2 regions of the Streptomyces sp. NPDC002133 genome follow, and region 2 is predicted to be linked to the other one. Evidence: riboswitches for the same ligand, from Rfam matches in the RefSeq annotation. Region 2 holds a riboswitch; the other holds the start of a gene.
What was found. Region 2 has a riboswitch for S-adenosylmethionine ahead of ABT078_RS16750 (aminotransferase class V-fold PLP-dependent enzyme). Riboswitches for the same ligand answer to the same signal wherever they lie in the genome.

Region 1 (7,610 bases), on a different contig from region 2:
GCCGCCGGCCGGGGCCGAGGCCTTCTCCGGCTTGTCGGCGATGACGGCCTCGGTGGTGAGGAACAGCGCGGCGATGGAGGCCGCGTTCTGCAGAGCGGAACGGGTCACCTTCGCCGGGTCGATGATGCCCTCGGCGACGAGGTCGACGTACTCACCGGTCGCGGCGTTCAGGCCGTGGCCCGGGGTGAGGTTGCGCACCTTCTCCACCACGACGCCGCCCTCGAGGCCGGCGTTGACGGCGATCTGCTTCAGCGGGGCCTCCAGGGCCAGCTTCACAGCAGCCGCACCGGTGGCCTCGTCGCCCTCGAGCTCCAGCTTCTCGAAGACGGTGGACGCCTGGATGAGCGCCACGCCACCACCGGCGACGATGCCCTCCTCGACGGCGGCCTTCGCGTTGCGGACGGCGTCCTCGATGCGGTGCTTGCGCTCCTTGAGCTCGACCTCGGTCGCGGCACCGGCCTTGATGACGGCCACGCCGCCGGCCAGCTTCGCGAGGCGCTCCTGGAGCTTCTCACGGTCGTAGTCCGAGTCGGAGTTCTCGATCTCGGCACGGATCTGGTTGACGCGACCGGCAACCTGGTCGCTGTCACCGGCACCGTCGACGATCGTGGTCTCGTCCTTGGTGATGACGACCTTGCGGGCGCGGCCCAGCAGGTCCAGGCCCGCGTTCTCGAGCTTGAGGCCGACCTCCTCGGAGATGACCGTGCCACCGGTGAGGATGGCGATGTCGCCGAGCATGGCCTTGCGGCGGTCACCGAAGCCCGGGGCCTTGACGGCGACGGACTTGAAGGTGCCACGGATCTTGTTGACGACCAGGGTCGACAGTGCCTCGCCCTCGACGTCCTCGGCGATGATCAGCAGCGGCTTGCCCGACTGCATGACCTTCTCCAGCAGCGGGAGCAGGTCCTTCACCGAGGAGACCTTGGAGTTGACGATCAGGATGTACGGGTCGTCCAGGGACGACTCCATACGCTCCATGTCGGTGGCGAAGTACGCCGAGATGTAGCCCTTGTCGAAGCGCATACCCTCGGTGAGCTCCAGCTCCAGACCGAAGGTCTGGGACTCCTCGACGGTGATGACGCCTTCCTTGCCGACCTTGTCCATCGCCTCGGCGATGAGCTCACCGATCTGGGTGTCGGCGGCGGAGATGGAGGCGGTGGAGGCGATCTGCTCCTTCGTCTCCACGTCCTTGGCCTGCTCGAGCAGGGCGCCGGAGACGGCCTCGACGGCCTTCTCGATGCCGCGCTTCAGGGCCATCGGGTTGGCGCCGGCCGCCACGTTGCGCAGGCCCTCGCGGACGAGCGCCTGGGCGAGCACGGTCGCGGTGGTCGTACCGTCACCGGCGACGTCGTCCGTCTTCTTGGCGACTTCCTTGACCAGCTCGGCGCCGATCTTCTCGTACGGGTCCTCGAGCTCGATCTCCTTGGCGATGGATACACCATCGTTGGTGATCGTGGGGGCGCCCCACTTCTTCTCGAGGACGACGTTCCGGCCCTTGGGGCCAAGGGTGACCTTGACGGCGTCGGCGAGCTGGTTCATCCCGCGCTCGAGACCGCGCCGTGCCTCCTCGTCGAACGCGATGATCTTGGCCATGTGAAGTGGTCCTCCCGGACTGGGGTGGATTTCTCCGGACCGCGCTGGCGCCCGCGACGGACGGCCTGCAAGCCTTGTGGTTCCTTGCCCCACCTGGCCTGCGGACCTCACCGACCCGGTCCTTTGTTGTCACTCTCACCCGGAGAGTGCTAACGCCAATGATTAGCACTCGGGCATGGAGAGTGCAAGCCGCTTCGAGGAAGCGTCGAGGGGGACGACCGTCGGGCGACGGGTGGTGCGGGCGGCTCCCGTGGAGGGGTCCGGCGCACGGCGGCGGGCACGACAGAGGGCCCGTACCCCAGCCCCGGGGACGGACCCTCCGCTACGTCGCTGCAGTCGGTCGGCGCCTCAGCCGGCCAATCGGACCATGTCCGCCTGCGGCCCCTTCTGGCCCTGCGAGATCTCGAACTCGACCCGCTGACCCTCCTCCAGGGTGCGGTAGCCGTCCATCTGGATCGCGCTGTAGTGGACGAAAACATCCGCACCACCGTCGACCGCGATGAAGCCATACCCCTTCTCCGCGTTGAACCACTTGACGGTGCCCTGAGCCATGCCTAACTCCCCTATTACTGGCCCTTGCACAGGACCGCACTTCGCGGACCCGGGTCAGACCTCACCCACGAAGAGGCGTGGATGTGCGCCGGAACGCGTCGACCGCGGCTGAATGTATCTGTCCAACTGCCGTCTGCAACAGGTCAATCGGACGAGAATTCTGGGCAGGGCCGAAAGGGCAATTCCTGCGAATTCACTGGATTTCAGGGCAAGTCGGGCCGAGCAAAGCTCGCATAAGCCGCATCAAACTCGAACACTTTGGCTGCTTCTTATCGTGTGCGGACGCATTCTCATATGCACGTGGCACAAGCAGCGGCGGGGACTTCCCCAACTCTACCGCGCTCAACCCTGCAGAATTGCCCCCTCCGCTTAGCTTGCGGAGGGGGCAATTCTGTTAACTCTGTGTGCCGGCCGTCGAGTCGGCGCCGGGCCCTGTGGTCAGCCCCCGGCACCGTGTCCGGCGGTCAGCCTCCGGCACTGTGCTCGATGGGGGGTCAGCTCCGGCACTGTGCTCGATCGTCAGCCTCCGGCACTGTGCTCGATGGTCAGCCTCCGGCGACGGCCGGGATGATCGAGACCCCGGCGCCGTCCGGCGTCGCCGTCTCCAGTCCCTGCTCGAAGCGCACGTCGTCGTCGTTGACGTACACGTTCACGAAGCGGCGCAGCTTCCCCTGGTCGTCCAGCACGCGGGCCGCGATGCCGGTGTGGTTCCTCTCCAGGTCGGCGATGACCTCGGCGAGGGTCGCGCCCTCCGCCGGAACCTCGGCCTGGCCGCCCGTGTACGTGCGGAGGATGGTGGGGATGCGGACGTTGACGCTCATGCGAGGCCAGCCTCTCGGAAAGAGTCCAGGTCGGGGCTGATGACCGCGGACATGCCCGTCGTGGGGGCCACCGCGTCCAGGGTCTTCAGGCCGTCACCCGTGTTGACGACCACCGTCGTGAGGGACGGGTCGATGGCGCCGGCCTCGATCAGCTTCTTCGCCACGCCGAGGGTCGTCCCGCCCGCGGTCTCCGTGAAGATGCCCTCGGTGCGGGCCAGCAGCTTGATGGCGTCCACGATCTGCTCGTCGGTCACGTCCTCGACGGCACCGCCGGTGCGGCGGCAGATGTCCAGGACGTACGGTCCGTCGGCCGGGTTGCCGATGGCGAGCGACTTGGCGATGGTGTCGGGCTTCTGCGGTCGCACGACGTCGTGACCGGCCTTGAAGGCCACGGACACCGGGGAGCAGCCCTCCGCCTGGGCGCCGAAGATCTTGTAGGGCTTGTCCTCGACCAGACCCAGCTTGATCAGCTCCTGCAGACCCTTGTCGATCTTCGTGAGCTGGGAGCCGGAGGCGATGGGGATGACGATCTGGTCGGGGAGCTGCCAGCCGAGCTGCTCGCAGATCTCGTACGCGAGCGTCTTGGAGCCCTCGCCGTAGTACGGCCGCAGGTTGACGTTGACGAAGCCCCAGCCCTCGCCGAGCGGGTCGCCGATGAGCTCGGAGCAGAAGCGGTTGACGTCGTCGTAGTTGCCCTCGATGCCGACGAGCTCGCCGCCGTAGACCGCGGCCATGACGACCTTGCCCTGCTCCAGGTCGTGCGGGATGAACACGCACGAGCGGAATCCGGCGCGGGCGGCCGCGGCACCGACGGCGCCCGCCAGGTTGCCGGTGGAGGAGCAGGAGAGCGTGGTGAAGCCGAAGGCGCGGGCGGCCTCCAGCGCCTGGGCGACGACGCGGTCCTTGAAGGAGTGCGTCGGGTTGCCGGAGTCGTCCTTGACGAACAGCCGGCCCGGCTCGACACCCAGTTCACGGGCGAGGTTGTCGGCCTGGACGAGCTTGGTCCAGCCCGGGTTCAGATTCGGCTTGCTCGCGACGTCGGCGGGGACGGGGAGCAGCGGCGCGTAGCGCCAGATGTTGGCCGGGCCGTTCTCGATCTGCTTGCGCAGGGCTGCGGCCTCATCGGGGCTGCCGCTCGGCAGGTCGTACGCGACTTCGAGCGGCCCGAAACACAGCTCGCAGGCGAAGATCGGACCGAGGGCGAACCGCTCGCCGCATTCGCGGCACGAAAGGCCGGAGGCCGGGCCCAGATCGACGATGTCGGTGGTGGTGGCAACTGTCTCTACAGCCATGGAGGCGAGGCCCTTTCTCCTCATCTTCCTCATGGCGCATCTCGCCATGAGACGGATTTGGCACCTTCCCTAGCCGGGAGCCTCGCGCGCGATGATGCGACACAGCGTCGATGTGCGGCTTTCGCCGCGTGGCCGGCTGGAGGGTTGCCGGGGCTTCAACGGGCCGTTTCCCTCTGCCCCTCTGGATGAGCGGTATGTGATTGTCGGCGCTCGACCCCGGCATGCGAGGGTCGTGCGCGTTGTTCAAGACTGTAACCGAACCCCCGGACGCTTGAGATGGTCGTCCGATCCGCGAGATGGAGATCAATCACGTGCTGGAAGAGGTGGAGCGCTGGCTGGCCCGGCGGTCCTGGTCCGTGGCCGACCGCCCGCTCGACCAGCTCGTCGCCGCGAAGCGCGGAACCACGGTCAGCGTGGTGCTCCCCGCGCTGAACGAGGAGGCGACGGTCGGCGAGATCGTCTCCGTGATCCGGCACGACCTGATGACCGACGCGGCGCCGCTCGTGGACGAGCTCGTGGTCGTCGACTCGGGTTCGACGGACCGTACGTCCGAGGTGGCGGCCGAGGCGGGCGCGCGGGTCGTGCACCGGGACGCGATACTCCCGCGGATACCGGCCGTGCCCGGCAAGGGCGAGGTGCTGTGGCGGTCCCTGCTGGTGACGAGCGGCGACATCGTCTGTTTCGTGGACGCGGACCTGAAGGAGTTCTCCGCGGATTTCGTGTCCGGGATCGTCGGCCCGCTGCTGACCGAGCCGGACGTGCAGTTCGTGAAGGCGATGTACGACCGGCCGCTGGGCAGCACCCCCGGCCAGGGCGGCCGGGTGACCGAGCTGGTGGCGCGGCCCCTGCTGAATCTGCACTGGCCGCAGCTGGCGGGCTTCGTCCAGCCGCTGGGCGGCGAGTACGCGGTCCGGCGCTCGCTGCTGGAGCGACTGCCGTTCCCGGTGGGCTACGGGGTGGAGCTCGGGCTGCTGGTGGACGCGCTGCACACGGTGGGCCTCGACGCGCTGGCGCAGGTGGACGTGGGCGTACGGCTGCACCGGCACCAGGACGGGCAGGCGCTGGGCCGGATGGCGGCGGCGATCTACCGCACGGCCCAACTACGGCTGTCACGCGGGCATTTGGTGCGGCCGGCCCTGACGCAGTTCGAGCGGGGCGAGGAGGGGTTCGTGCCGCGGACGCATGCGGTGGACACGGAGGAGCGGCCGCCGATGCGGGACATCGCGGAGTACGCGAGGCGCTGGGCGGCGTAGGGGGCAGCCGCCGGCCCCGGGAGGCGCCGGCGAGCCGGGCGTCCGGCGCCCCGGGCCACGGGCGGCGTAACGCGGGCGCGGCGCAGCGTGTCGACCGCGGAAAGATTGCCTACATTTCAGACTTATGGGCTATACGAGACTCATGGGCGCTTGGCGCCAGAATTCCAGGACGCCCCGTCTCCTCGGGGCCCTGACGGTCCTCACCACCGTCTCCGCCGCCGTCTCGACCGGAATGCTCGCCCCCGACGGCGCGGCCGCGGCCCCCGCCGCGCCCCCCTTCGAAACGCGCTACGACGCATCCCTGTACGGCGACTTCACGACCATCGGCAGCACGGCCGAACACGGCGGCGGCACCGGCCGGGTCGGAATCCCCGAGGGCGCGCGGGTCGCGTACGCGCGGCTGTTCTGGGGCGGGCACGACGGCACCTACCGCGCCCCGGACGGCGGGCTGCTGCGCCGCTGCGCCCCCTCCGCCGGCGCCCCGCTCGCAGCCACGCCCTCGATCAGGGTCAACCGGAACGAGCCGGTCACGGTCCACGCAACGAACCTCGTCCAGGACGCGCAGTCGGCGCCAGGAGAGCACTACTACACCGGCGAGGCCGACGTCACCGCCGCCTTCAATGACGTCACCGGCTCCGGCACGCCGCTGCCCGTCGCGGTCGACGGCATCTGGACCCCGGCCGGCCCGGGCTGCACCGCGGGCTGGTCCCTGACCGTCGTGTACGCGTACGACGGCCCGGACGAGGCCCACGCCCCCGTACGCCGCACCGTCCGCATCTACGGCGGCCACGCCCTGCAGCGTCCCGCCGCGCCCGCGGCGACCGTCCCGGTGAGCGGCGTCCACCGCTCCCGCGGCCAGGTCCGGGCGTCCGTCACGGCGTACGGGGGTGACGGGAAGAGCACGGACGGCGGCTTCCTCGTGAAGGAGGTCGCGGTACCCGCCGCCTCGGCGACGTTCTCGCTCGGGACGGTCGGCGGCACGGCGGACACGCACCTCGCGTCGGCGGTCGCCCTGTCCGCCCCGGCGCTCGACGTGGAGATCACCAAGACGGCGTCGACGACGACCGCCGAGCCCGGCGACATGGTGACGTACACGATCACGGCGAAGAACCTCGGAGACACCGACCTGACGGACGTCCGGTTCACCGACGACCTGACCGACAACCTCGACGACGCCGTGTACGACGGCGACGCAGCGGCGACGACCGGGAAGGTCAGCTACGCGGAGCCCGAACTCTCGTACGCCGGCGACATCCCGGCCGGACAGTCGGTGACCGTGACGTACTCGGTCACCGTCGGCCCGGCGGGCACCGGGGACGGGTCGCTGCGCAACAGCGTGGTGGAGGAGTCGGAGTGGTCCAACTGCGAGGCGGCCAGCGACGACGCGAAGTGCACGGTGACCCCGGTGATCGTCCACGCGGCGGGGCAGGAGGAACCCCAGGCCGCGGCGGACCCGGCCGAGGAGGCCGCCGACGATTCGATCGGCACCCCGGTCATCGGCACGGATGACGACGTCAGTGACGACCTGGGCGACGACTCGAGCGGCTCGGGTGAGGAGGGCGCGGAGCAGGAGGACCCCGCACCCGCGGACGCGGGCGGACTGCCTGACGAGGAACTGCGCGCCCCCCGGGCCGCCGGAAGCGCCGAGGCCACCGGGAGCCCTGAGGCCCCGGGGAATCCCGTGAGCGCCGGCACCGCCGTCGACACCCGGACCGGCCCCGCCGCCGTCGGGTCCGCGGCCGACACCGCCGGCCCCGACACCGGTGCCGCCATCCACGGCAGCCTGCCCGAGATGGCCGCGACCGGCGTCGCCGTCGAGCGGCTGTGGCTGCTCGGGGGCGTCGCGGTCTCGCTGACCGGCGCCGGGGCGATCGCGCTCGTCGCGACCCGCGAACGGCGCCGGAACCACTGACCGGGCGAGCGTACCCAGTGAGCAATCCGGGTGACCGTGTGGCCGGACTCCGCCGACAAAGTCCGGCCGTACGTTTGAGCGGATACGGGACGGGCTAGGTTTCGCGACATGGTCTCCGAGCACGCTGCCTCCGAGCGCACGGCGCAGGTACTCGTCGCCTCCAACCGCGGTCCGGTCACGTACGCCT
Region 2 (7,610 bases):
GCCTCTACCCCTTTCTGTTCTTCCTGCCGCTGCGGTTCCCCGCATGGATGGTGCTGATCTTCTGGTTCGCCCTGCAGTGGCTGGCGGAGGCGCAGAGCACGTCGTCGGGGCCGAGGGTGGCGTATCTGGCGCATCTGGTGGGCTTCGGGATCGGCTTTCTCTACGCGTGGGGGCGTTTCCGGCAGGCCGCTAGAGTGAAAGCCCAAGCCACGGCCACCGAGGGAGACAGCCAGCCGTGATCACCGCGATCGTGCTCATCAAGACCAGCGTGGACCGCATCCCCGAGATCGCCGAGTCGATCAAGTCGGTGGAGAACGTCAGCGAGGTCTACTCCGTCACCGGTACGTACGACCTGATCGCGATGGTGCGCGTCACCCGGCACGAGGACCTGGCGGACATCATCCCGGGCCGCATCAGCAAGATCCCGGGCGTCGAGGCGACGGACACGCACGTCGCGTTCCGTACATATTCGCAGCACGACCTGGAGGCGGCGTTCGCGATCGGGCTGGACGCCTAGCCTTTTCCGGCCGTGCGAAGTCCCCGCGCCTGAAGAGGCCTTGCTTCATCCTCGGCTCATCCGGGGCCGGGGCAGCGCCCCGAGGACGGACGCATGGACTTCGCACACCGACTCGTCATGTTCGCCGCGGTCGTCGCGATTCCCCTCGGGATCGCGACGACCAGCTGTGTGCCGGCCGGCATGCCGGAGGCACCCGCCCCGCCGCCGGGGTTGAAGCCGGGCACCGCGCCCGGGGGAAGCACTCCCAACCCTCCGGCGCCGAGCCGCACACCACGCCTCCGGCGGCGGCCGCGCCCACACCCACACTCACTCCCACTCCGCGCGACAGCGGGGCCGACCGGGCCACCGGTGGCCCGGTCACCGATCCCCGCGCCATGCCCCCCATGTGATCCGGCAGTCGCGGGACATCCCGGCCGAGGTCCCCATCCGGCCGTCGGGTGCCTCGTTCGTCGTCGCCTTCCACGCGGACGACGAACAGGCCGTGACGGACGAGGCGTTCCCCACCCAGCTCGTCATCTCCGGTGTCGCGCTGGTGATGCGTCCCGGCGCCGACGCGGCCGAACGCGCCACAAGGATGATCCTGCCGGGGGGAACCGACGGACCCCGCCCGCTCAGACGGCGGGCACGCAGCGGCCCTCCTCGTTGCGGTAGTTCCACTTCGCACCGTCGCGCACGAGCTCCTTGACGGCGCGGACGAACCGCTCGACGTGCTCGTCCGGCGTACCGGCCCCGAAGCTGACCCGGATCGCGTTGAGGGACCTCCGCCGGCCTTCGGCCGGGGGGACCCCCACCTCGCCTCGCTCGCCCGGCTCGGCCTCCGGCGCACCGCACTCGCCCACCTCCTGCGGGTCGCTGCCCAGCAGGGTGCGGACCAGCGGGTGGGCGCAGAACAGTCCGTCACGGACGCCGATGCCGTACTCGGCGGACAGGGCGGCGGCGAAGTGCGAGCTGTCCCAGCCCTCCACCACGAACGAGATGACGCCGACGCGCGGGGAGTCGTCGCCGAACAGCGACAGGACCCTGACCTCCGGCACTTCCGCGAGGCCCGCCCGGACCGTGGCGACGAGGTGCTGCTCGCGTGCGACCAGCTCCTCGAACCCGGCCTCCGTCAGGGCCTTGCACGCGGACGCGACGGCGTAGACGCCGATGACGTTCGGCGAACCGGCCTCGTGGCGGGCGGCGGTGGTGTGCCAGTCGACGTCGACACCGCCGTCCGCGCGGCGCGCGACCTTGCGCGACGCGCCGCCGCCGGCGAGGTACGGCTCCGCATCCTGGAGCCAGTCCGCCCGCCCGGCGAGCACGCCGGAGCCGAAGGGCGCATACAGCTTGTGCCCGGAGAAGGCGACCCAGTCGACGTCCAGGTCCCGAACGGAGACGGGGTGGTGCGGCGCGAGCTGAGCGGCGTCGAGGACGATGCGGGCGCCGTGGGCGTGCGCCGCGGCGGCGAGTTCGCGTACGGGCCACAGCTCACCGGTGACGTTCGACGCACCGGTCACGCACACCAGCGCGGGGCCGTACGGATCACGGGCGGCGAGAGCCGACTCCAGGGTCCGCACCGCCTGGGCCGGTGTGCGCGGCGCGTTCAGACAGGTCACGCGGGCGTCCCGCCACGGCAGCAGGGAGGCGTGGTGCTCGGTCTCGAAGACGAAGACCTGGCAGTCGGCGGGGAGCGCCCGGGCCAGCAGGTTCAGCGAGTCGGTCGTCGAGCGGGTGAACACGACCTGGTCGCCGTCTCGGCAGTCGAGGAACTCGTGGACCGTCGCCCGGCTGTTCTCGAACAGGTCCGTGGACAGCTGCGAGAGGTACCCGGCGCCGCGGTGCACGCTGCCGTAGTACGGGGCGTACGCGGCCACGTCGTCCCACACGCGCTGCAGGGCGGGTGCGCTCGCCGCGTAGTCGAGGGCGGCGTAGGTGACCTCACCACCGGTGACGAGCGGGACGGTGACATCCCGGCCGAGCACCGGCAGCGGAGCGGCACAGCAGGGATCGGCGGAGTCGGCGGCGGTCACGGTGGCGGTCGCGGAGTCGGCGGCGGTCGCGGACTCGGTGGCGGTGACGACAGCGGCGGTCTCGAGGGCGGCGGGGCGCACGGACATGGCGGTATCTCCCGGCAGGTAAGGCTGGGGGTACCCCCAGGCGAAGCTCTGGGGGAGGCTGTGGAGAACCCGTACGGCGGCGGAACTGCCGCTCCGCATACGGGTGTTGCCTCGACGCACGGCGACTTCGGCTCGTACGGAGGTGTGGAGAAGGGGGCCGAGAGGCCCTAGCGCATTCGCTTGCTCACGAGACTGCTCCCTCGAGGACCAGGACCCCAGGGATGGCAAGGGGTCCGCGCTTGCCGCGGACCTCGCTGCCCACGGCCTGGTCTTCACCCGGGGCACCCCGCCACGGACGGAGGGTTGCCGGACAGCGGGCCGGGGCCGTAATCGCTGTCACTCATGACCTTGAAAAGGAATCCTGCCACACGCCGGGGAACGCGCAAGGCGCAGTCCGCACTGTGGACTGCGCCTCGCGTCACATCCCGCGGATGCGGGGCCGGGGTCAGCGGTTGCTGGCCGTCACCCACCGGTCCAGCGACCGCTTCGCCGCGCCGGAGTCGATGGACTCCGCGGCCTTCGCCATCCCGGCCCGCAGTTGCTCCACCAGGGTGCCCTCACCCGGCTCCAGGGCGGCGAGCGCGGCCGCCGAGTTCAGCAGGACCGCGTCCCGCACCGGGCCGCTCTCGCCCGCCAGCAGCCGGCGTGCGACATCCGCGTTGTAGGAGGCGTCCGCGCCGCGCAGCGCCTCGACGGGGACGATCTCGATGCCCACGTCCCGGGGGTCGAAGGTCTCCTCGCGCACCGCGCCGTCCCGGACCACCCACACCCGGGAGGTCGCCGTCGTCGTGAGCTCGTCGAGGCCGTCGTCGCCTCGGAAGACCAGCGCGCTGGAGCCCCGCTCGGCCAGCACTCCGGCCATGATCGGAGCCATTCGCGCATCGGCGACACCCGTGGCCTGGGCCCTCACCCGGGCGGGGTTGGTCAGCGGCCCCAGGAAGTTGAACGTCGTACGGATGCCGAGCTCCTTGCGTGCCGCCGCCACGTGCCGCAGCGCCGGATGGAACTTCACGGCGAAGCAGAAGGTGATCCCCGCTTCCTCGGCGACCTCCGCGACCCGCTCCGGCGTCAGCTCCAGATTGACGCCGAGCTTCTCCAGCACGTCCGACGCGCCGCTCGCGCTGGATGCGGCCCGGTTGCCGTGCTTGACGACCTTCGCGCCGGCGCCGGCGACGACGATCGCGGACATCGTCGAGATGTTGACGGTCTTGGCGCCGTCGCCGCCCGTGCCCACGATGTCGACGCTCGGCCCGGGGACCTCGATCGTCCGCGCGTGGTCGTACATCGTCCGTACGAGCCCGGTGATCTCCTCGACGGTCTCGCCCTTGGCCCGCAGCGCGACGGCGAACCCGGCGATCTGCGCGTCGGTCGCCTCGCCCCGCAGGATCCGGTCCATGGCCCACGCGGTGGCGTCGGCGCTCTGGTCGCGCCCGTACAGCAACGAGTCGAGGACGGAGGGCCAGGAGAGGCCCGCCGCGGTAGTGCTCCCCCTCGCTCCGCCGGGGGTACCCCCACCAGCGGGGGTCACAGCGCTCATGGTCGCTCCTGGGTCCGTTCGTACGGGAATGCCACCACCCTATCCATCCAGGGGGACGGCAAAGAGCCCCGTCCGACGAATGGACGGGGCTCTCCCCCTTGCTGGCGCTGGGAGGTACCCCCAGCCGTGGCGATCGCTGTGATCAGTGGGTGGGGATCAGTGGTGGCCGTGGCCGCTGGTGATCTCCCGGTGCTCCTCGGCGCTCGGCTTGGGGATCTGGTTCTCCTCGCCGAAGTAGCTCTTGCTGAGCCTCGCCCGGAGCTTCTCGGCGCTCTTGACCTTGCGCTCGACGCCGTTCTCGTCGACCGTCGGACCGATCTCGGCCGGCTTGTACTGCTCGTGGGCCGTGAGCGTGTAACGGTCGCCCGGGCTGAGCGGCTCGTGGATCTCGACGAACTCACCGTGCGGCAGTCGCTTGATGATGCCGGACTCACGTCCGTGCAGCACCTTGTCCTTGTCGCGCCGCTGCAGACCCAGGCAGATCCGCTTCGTCACGATGAACGCGACGACCGGTCCGACGATGAAGAAGATCCGGACGAACCAGGTGATCGCGTTGATCGACAGGTTGAAGTGGGTCGCCCAGAGGTCGTTTCCACCACCGATCAGCATGACCATGTACATGGTGATCCAGGCCACGCCGAACGCGGTGCGGCTCGGCGAGTTGCGCGGCCGTTCCGCGATGTGGTGCTCGCGCTTGTCTCCGGTGAGCCAGGACTCGAAGAACGGGTAGAGCGCGAAGAGCACCAGCAGCACACCGAAGAGCACCAGCGGGATGAACACGCCCAGGACCAGCGTGTGACCCCAGAGGTTGATCTCCCAGCCCGGCATGAAGCGGATCAGACCCTCGGCGAAGCCCATGTACCAGTCGGGCTGGGCGCCGGTGGACACCTGGTCCGGGCGGTAGGGCCCGATGGCCCAGATCGGGTTGACCTGGGCGACCGCCGCGATGATCGCGATGACACCGAAGACCAGGAAGAAGAAGCCTCCGGCCTTGGCCGTGTAGACCGGGAAGAACGGCATGCCGACGACGTTCTTGTTGGTCTTTCCGGGGCCCGCGTAATGCGTGTGCTTGTGGACGACGATCAGGATCAGGTGGCCCACCAGCAGGCCGAGCATGATGCCCGGCAGCAGCAGGATGTGGATCGAGTAGAACCGGGCGACGAAGTCGCCGCCGGGGAACTCACCGCCGAACAGGAAGAACGAGATGTACGTGCCGACGACCGGCATCGACAGGATCGCGCCCTGCGTGAAGCGGACACCGGTGCCGGAGAGCAGGTCGTCCGGGAGCGAGTAGCCGGTGAAACCGGTGAACATGCCGAGGACGAACAGCAGGAAGCCGAACAGCCAGTTGATCTCACGCGGCTTGCGGAAGGCGCCCGTGAAGAAGACGCGCATCATGTGCACGAACATCGCCGCGAGGAAGATCAGAGCGGCCCAGTGGTGGATCTGCCGGATGAGCAGACCACCACGCACGTCGAAGCTGATTTCCAGCGTCGAGGCGTACGCCTCCGACATCAGGACGCCCTGCATCGGCACATACGAGCCGTGGTACTCCACCTCGTTCATCGACGGGTGGAAGAACAGCGTCAGGTACACACCCGTGAGGATGATGATGATGAAGCTGTAGAGCGCGATCTCACCCAGCATGAAGGACGGGTGGTCCGGGAAGATCTTGCGCAGATTGGACTTGGCCAGGGTGTAGATCCCGAGCCGGTTGTCAGCCCAGTCGGCGACCCGCTCGCCGGCGGGCGCCTTGCCGCCCTTGGGTTCGTTCACTGCTGAAGTACTCATCCGCGCTCCCAGAAGGCAGGGCCGACGGGCTCTTCGAAGTCGCCGAGCGCCTCGAGGTAGCCCTCGTCATTCACACCGATCCGCAACTGCGGAAGAGGATGTCCGGCCGGGCCGAAGATGACACGGGCACCGTCGGAGAGGTCGAAGGTGGACTGGTGGCACGGGCAGAGCACGTGGTGCGTCTGCTGCTCGTACAGGGAGATCGGGCAACCGACGTGGGTGCAGATCTTCGAGTACGCCACGATGCCGTCGTGCGACCACTCGAGCTCGCGCTTGTCCTTGATCTCGTCCGGCTGGATCCGGACGATCATCAGGGCGGCCTTGGCGATCTCCACCTGGAAGCCGTGGTCGTGCTCGTTCAGACCCTCCGGCATGGCGAAGGTCAGCGAACCGACAGGCACGTCCTCGGGGCGGAGCGGCTCGTTCGTGTTCATGTTGATGAGCTGCTTGCCCTTGGCCCACAGCGTCTTGCGCAGCTTGTCCTCGGGCAGCGGGCCCAGGTCGCGCAGCAGCACCACACCGGAGAGCGGCACCAGGGCCAGCGCACCGAACATCGTGTTGCGGATCAGCTTGCGCCGGCCGAAGGCGGACTCCTGGACACCGCCCGCCCAGTCGGCCCTGACCTTGGCCCTGACCTCGGGCTCGGCGGACATCGGGTGCCGTTCGTCCGAGACCTCCACGTCGGACATCAGGGTGCGGGCCCAGTGGACCGCGCCCGCGCCGATGCAGAACAGCGCGATGCCGAGCGTCATGCCGAGCGCGAAGTTCAGTGCGCTGATGTGACCGAGCGGCCAGATGTAGACGATCTTGTCGACCGGGAAGATCACGAACGACGCGATGAAGCCGATCGTCGCGAGCATCGACAGCGTGAACAGGAAGGCGACCGTGTTCTCGGACCGCCTCGCGGCCCGCTCGTCGATGTCCTGGATGCGCGGCTCGTGCGGCGGCATGCCCGGGTCGGCGAACGGATCTTCTGCGACCGCCACCTTCGTGCGCGCGCGCTCCTGCTCAGCGGGCAGGGACTCTTCTGGAATGTCTTGGCTGCTCATGACTTCTTCGCCTTAGCGGTGCGGGCAGCGAGCCAGGTGGCGACTGCGACCATGATGCCCAGACCGAAGACCCAGGCGAACAGACCCTCGGTGACCGGGCCGAGTCCACCCAGCTTCAGACCACCGGGGTTCGCGGTCTCGTCACCGTTCACGGTCTGGATGTACGCGATGATGTCCCTCTTCTCCTGCTCCGGCATGGTGGTGTCGGGGAAGGAGGGCATGTTCTGCGGGCCGGTCTGCATGGCCTCGTAGATGTGCTTCGGGCTCGAGCCCGCGAGGTTCGGCGCGTACTTGCCGTTGGTCAGGGCGCCGCCCTCACCGGTGAAGTTGTGGCACTGGGCACAGTTGTTGCGGAACAGCACACCGCCGTTGGCGATGTTGGCCCCTTCCGGGCTGTACTGCTTCGCGGTCGGCGTGATCGGGCCGGCTCCGAGGGAGGAGATGTACGCCGAGAGCAGGTCGATATCTGCCTGCGTGTAGATGACCTTCTTCTTCGGCACCTGGGCGCCCGGCTGCTGCGCGGGCATACGGCCGGTGCCGACCTGGAAGTCCACGGCGGCGGAACCGACGCCTACCAGGGACGGGCCGTCAGAGGTGCCCTGACCGCCGGTTCCGTGGCA

Region 1: it holds a riboswitch for S-adenosylmethionine, as region 2 does, so the genes downstream of both, thrC (threonine synthase) here and ABT078_RS16750 (aminotransferase class V-fold PLP-dependent enzyme) in region 2, are expected to answer to the same signal.

What each region holds. Positions count from the first base shown of each region.
Region 1 covers NZ_JBEOXF010000069.1:12,614-20,223, reverse strand. The annotation lists gene groL (chaperonin GroEL) at 1-1,593, opposite strand, end outside; gene ABT078_RS36680 (cold-shock protein) at 1,942-2,145, opposite strand; gene ABT078_RS36675 (MoaD/ThiS family protein) at 2,691-2,966, opposite strand; gene thrC (threonine synthase) at 2,963-4,282, opposite strand; SAM riboswitch class I at 4,276-4,450, opposite strand; gene ABT078_RS36665 (glucosyl-3-phosphoglycerate synthase) at 4,570-5,511, shown strand; gene ABT078_RS36660 (DUF7927 domain-containing protein) at 5,636-7,423, shown strand; gene ABT078_RS36655 (alpha,alpha-trehalose-phosphate synthase (UDP-forming)) at 7,532-7,610, shown strand, end outside.
Region 2 covers NZ_JBEOXF010000014.1:10,708-18,317, reverse strand. The annotation lists gene ABT078_RS16760 (rhomboid family intramembrane serine protease) at 1-239, shown strand, start outside; gene ABT078_RS16755 (Lrp/AsnC family transcriptional regulator) at 236-517, shown strand; gene ABT078_RS16750 (aminotransferase class V-fold PLP-dependent enzyme) at 1,129-2,613, opposite strand; SAM riboswitch class IV at 2,844-2,961, opposite strand; gene trpD (anthranilate phosphoribosyltransferase) at 3,059-4,150, opposite strand; gene qcrB (cytochrome bc1 complex cytochrome b subunit) at 4,307-5,941, opposite strand; gene qcrA (cytochrome bc1 complex Rieske iron-sulfur subunit) at 5,938-6,990, opposite strand; gene qcrC (cytochrome bc1 complex diheme cytochrome c subunit) at 6,987-7,610, opposite strand, start outside.